2 regions of the Paenibacillus favisporus genome follow, and region 1 is predicted to be linked to the other one. Evidence: riboswitches for the same ligand, from Rfam matches in the RefSeq annotation. Region 1 holds a riboswitch; the other holds the start of a gene.
The links. Region 1 has a riboswitch for cyclic di-AMP ahead of ABID47_RS29545 (hypothetical protein). Riboswitches for the same ligand answer to the same signal wherever they lie in the genome.
Positions count from the first base shown of each region.

Region 2: another riboswitch for cyclic di-AMP. It lies ahead of ABID47_RS33395 (C40 family peptidase); the one in region 1 lies ahead of ABID47_RS29545 (hypothetical protein).

Region 1 covers NZ_JBEPLV010000008.1:187,019-189,220, forward strand. Annotated here, with positions in the region: cyclic di-AMP (ydaO/yuaA leader) riboswitch at 158-368, shown strand; cyclic di-AMP (ydaO/yuaA leader) riboswitch at 491-663, shown strand; gene ABID47_RS29545 (hypothetical protein) at 801-1,190, shown strand; gene kdpF (K(+)-transporting ATPase subunit F) at 1,332-1,409, shown strand; gene kdpA (potassium-transporting ATPase subunit KdpA) at 1,479-2,202, shown strand, end outside.
Region 2 covers NZ_JBEPLV010000013.1:17,416-19,617, forward strand. Annotated here, with positions in the region: gene ABID47_RS33390 (C40 family peptidase) at 1-5, opposite strand, end outside; cyclic di-AMP (ydaO/yuaA leader) riboswitch at 9-148, opposite strand; gene ABID47_RS33395 (C40 family peptidase) at 526-993, opposite strand; cyclic di-AMP (ydaO/yuaA leader) riboswitch at 998-1,135, opposite strand; gene ABID47_RS33400 (hypothetical protein) at 1,411-2,202, opposite strand, start outside.

The DNA.
Region 1 (2,202 bases):
CAAATCGGGAGCATAAAAGAGGTAGAAGTCAAAAAGCCAAAATGTAAGCGCTAATAAGAGCCTGAATGTTCCAAAATTCGCGGTTCATGATTTTTAGACTGCCTTTACAGCTTGGAAGGAGCGGGTGTATGATTCAGAGCGTATTCAATACAGTTTCCATTACTAATCGCTGAGTTTCCGCAAAAAAGCGCGGAAATCGGGGGAACCAAACGCGTGCCATGGAGCAGCGAACCGGTGTGAGAGTCGGGGGTCTGCTGCCAGCCGCAGGGGTGAATCCCGGCTACGGATGCCATGGATCCGGCCGGGTAGAGCGACTCTCACCGCTCGAATCCGTCAGCTAACCTCGTAAGCGTCGTTTGAGAGAGGAATGATGAAACTTGCGACCCGAATAAACTTTCGGATCACAGGGGGATCAGCTGACCTCTGTGTTTTTTTTACCCTTTTTTAGCTAATTGGAACGAAAGTGAGCATTCATCACAATCACATACACTTATCAATAACGCTTAATTTCGGCCGGAAACGGCCGGGAGCGGGGGAACCACAGCGGCCGCCTGGAATGGAAGCCGCCGGGGTGAATCTTTCTGGTACGGTAAGTACCGGGAGGTAGGGCGACTCTCACGCCCGAATCCGACAGCTAACCTCGTCAGCGTAACGGGAGAGGCAGCACTTGTCGTGCGCATTTTGAATATAGGACGATCCTACTCATATTCGTCCACATTCAAGAAGCCGCGGGAAAGGTCCTTCTTTCCCTGCGGCTTCTTTTGCGTATTCGCTGCTGCCGCACAGGAGGAGCATTTGAAATGGACAACGTCGTTATTGTGACCGCGCCGAATGAGGCGGGACGCAATTTTATCAAGCTGCTGATGTATTGGAAAAGGCCCTTTGCCGTTCTGACCAACAGTGCTCAGGAGGAACGCCTCTTGAGAAAAATGGGGGTGCAGCGGATCATCCGGCTGAATACGAATCACGCGGAGGATTGGGTGGTGCCCGAAATGGAGGTCGGCAAAATCTTTCTGTTTGAAAGCAGCCTCAACCTGACCTGCCGCTATTTGCAAATCTGCCGTCCCTGGACGTCGGAACCGGTATATGTCATTACGCAGAGGGGCAGCTCACCCGGCATTTACCGGGGGCTTGGTGCCGATCACATCATTTATACCTTAAACGGCGAAGTCGGATTTTTACTGAAATAAAGATGATTATAACCACGCAAAGGAGAGACCGGAAACGATGATGGATGTATATATGATACTTGCACTTGCTGCCACCTATGGCGTGTTCTTGTTATTTCTTCATTGGTGCGGCCGAGTGGTGGAAGAAGGGGGCAAAGACCAATGATTGTCGTTGGGGCATTCGCCGTGCTTGTCTTTATCTATTTGGTTTACGCCTTGATCCATCCGGAAAAATTTTGACCGGTATTTTAAATCTGTAAGCCTCAAGGGGCCAAAGCAGAACATGCTCGTAAGAGGGGGAAGCCAGCCTTGGATATTTTGCAAATTTGTATCGTGATTTTCGTGCTCCTGCTGCTCGTGAAGCCGGTAGGCACTTACGTATATCATATGTTCTCCAATGAACCGAACCGGACGGACCGGATCTTCGGCGGCGTGGAAAGAGTTCTATACCGGATCATCGGGCTGAAGCAGCGGGGCAGCATGAATTGGAAAAAGTACGCGCTCAGCATGATCGCAACCAATATCTTTCTGGTAGCGATCAGCTATATATTGCTCAGAACGATGGGCGCCCTACCGGGTAACCCGAGCGGAATCGGCAATATGGAGGCGAGCCTGTCCTTCAACACAGTCATCAGCTTTATGACGAACACGAACCTCCAGCATTACAGCGGGGAGAGCGGCATGTCTTATTTTGGCCAAATGATCGTCATCACGATGATGATGTTCACCTCGGCCGCCTCGGGCCTGGCTATCGCGATTGCTTTTATGCGCGGCATCACCCGCAGGGGTGAGGGACTCGGGAACTTCTTCGAGGATTTTATCAAGGCGCATGTCCGCCTGTTCGTGCCGCTCGCCCTCATCGTGACCCTGGTGCTGGTCGGACTCAAGGTGCCGCAGACGCTGGAGCCGATGCGGGCCGTGCAAACGCTGGGAGGCGGCGTGCAGCAGATTCCGCTGGGTCCTGTAGCCTCGCTGGAATCGATCAAACACCTCGGAACGAACGGGGGAGGTTTCTTCGGCGTCAACTCGGCCC
Region 2 (2,202 bases), on a different contig from region 1:
TTCAAGTAAAATACCCCTTCCGGCGCCTGCGAGGTTAGCTTAAGGATTCGGTAGAAGGCCCCCTATGATCCCTCTGAAGCAAGATCAATTCACCCATAACTGGTTCCCCCGCTTTCCTTAGTGTGAGGAAATTCGGCATGAACTTTTTACACTATGTATAATTCCCTGCTACTTCTTATTCGTTCGCAACTTTGTGTCAGGTAAAGATTACAAAGTTGTTACTATCGCTGGGACTATTGTAACAAAGGAATCGGACTTTGGCAATTGTTTCTAACAGAAAAAGAAGATTTGTAGGAAAATTTATAGGAAATGATGTTTATTTGTTGGCCGAGTGGGTAAAAGAAATGACAAGGGTGGAAAAAACAGGAGAAAACCGTGGATTTACTCGTTTAAAAAAATTTTTTGAAATGCTGTTACCTTTTCGGTGGTTCTTACGTCTAATAAGTAACAACAAACCCGCGGGGCGATTTCGGCAAAAATCAGCGGCGCGGGTTGTTCTGGATATGCATTGTTTTCGAGAGATAATCAATTGTAAACCGCAGCTTGGTATTTGGCCGTACTCATGACCCGTTTGGCGCCAACGTAGCGGTTGGCGTAGTAGCTTTGGCTCAGTTTGCTGATGGTAACGCCTTTCGAAGAGGACGCGTGTGCGAATTTTCCGTTGCCGATGTAAATGCCGACATGGGAAACGCCTGCGCCTAGGGTATTAAAGAAAACCAGGTCTCCTGCTCTCAGCTGGCTTTTGGAAACAGCGGTACCTGTTTTATACTGCGCAGCGGATACACGCGGGAGGTTTAACCCCAGCTTTTGGTACACGTAACGGGTAAAACCGGAGCAATCGAAGCCGTTCGTAGTTGTTCCGCCGGTTTTGTAAGAAACGCCGATCGTGTTGTTAACGATGTGATTCAGAGATGAATCCGCAAATACGCTGCCGGTGCCCATGGAGAACGCAAGTGTAAGGCCCAGCGCTGCGGCTGCCAACTTCTTCTTCAAAAAAATAAACCCCTTCCAATGCCTGCGAGGTTAGCTTAAGGATTCGGTAGAAGGTCCCCTATGATCCCTCTGTAGCGAGATCAATTCACCCAAAATTGGATCCCCCGCTTCCTGGTGCCCGGGAATTCGGCTCGTGATGATTGCACCGGAAATGGACATGCTGACAAGTTACCTATAATTCGTTACATACCAATCAAATGAACGGACAAATGATGAAATCAGTTACAGCAAAGTCAAAATCGTTACAGCAAAGATTACAAAGTTGTTACTAAGTTCGTACTCGGATTATTTTAACAGAGGATTTATACTTTGGCAAATGGTTAACAATCATTTTACAACAAAAACCCCGCCTCTTTTCAACAGAAAGAGACGGGGTTCTTCTTTTATCAGCGGATTAAAGTGATGACAAAATTTTAACTATTCCGAAATATTTTTTTTCGTACGGTTCATTTGCTGATGCCACAAATCATATTGGGAGGAGATATTCCATAATTTAAAGATACAGCTGACCATATGATAGCCCTGTTGGATAATCAGGGTGGCAAGCCCTGCCCAGATCAGAGAGACGCTGCTGGTAATGCCATACAAGAGCAGGCTGACCGCGCCCAGCAGAACGGATATGCCGATGACCGGCAGCGCGCTTCGCAGGCAGATCCAGAGCGAGGAGAACATGCTGGTTCCACCGGTTTTGCCAAACTGCATGAACAGAATCATCTGATGGACGATGTAGCAGTACAGAAGCCAGACTGCAATGTACGGGATGCAGTGAAGCAGCTGGGCATGGTTTTGGATCGCGCTGAGCAGAATTGGATACATCTTCGGGATCATCCAGTATAACGGAGCGGCGATAAGCACCCATTCGATCAGGTGAAAAAGAAACACCGTTTTGCCGTGCAGCTTCATGCCCTGGAAGAAAAACAGTCCGCGTTCCCCCTGATGCTCCCGGTGCAGGCCGTAGAAGATGCCCGCGTGGATAAAAGGGGTCAGCAGCATGCGGAGGGCGACCATCCCCAACAGAACCCACAGATAGGTATGCACGGTGCTGCTTTGGGTTAAGCTCATTTGTCCCTCCACATAATAGAGGACTTGGCTGAGTTCAGTCGGCGGGGGATCGGGATACCGCATCAGCAGCGGCACGACCGCCGAATCGATCAGACGGTACAGGAAGTAGCCCCAGAGCAGCTGGTACAGGAACATGATGATCATGAC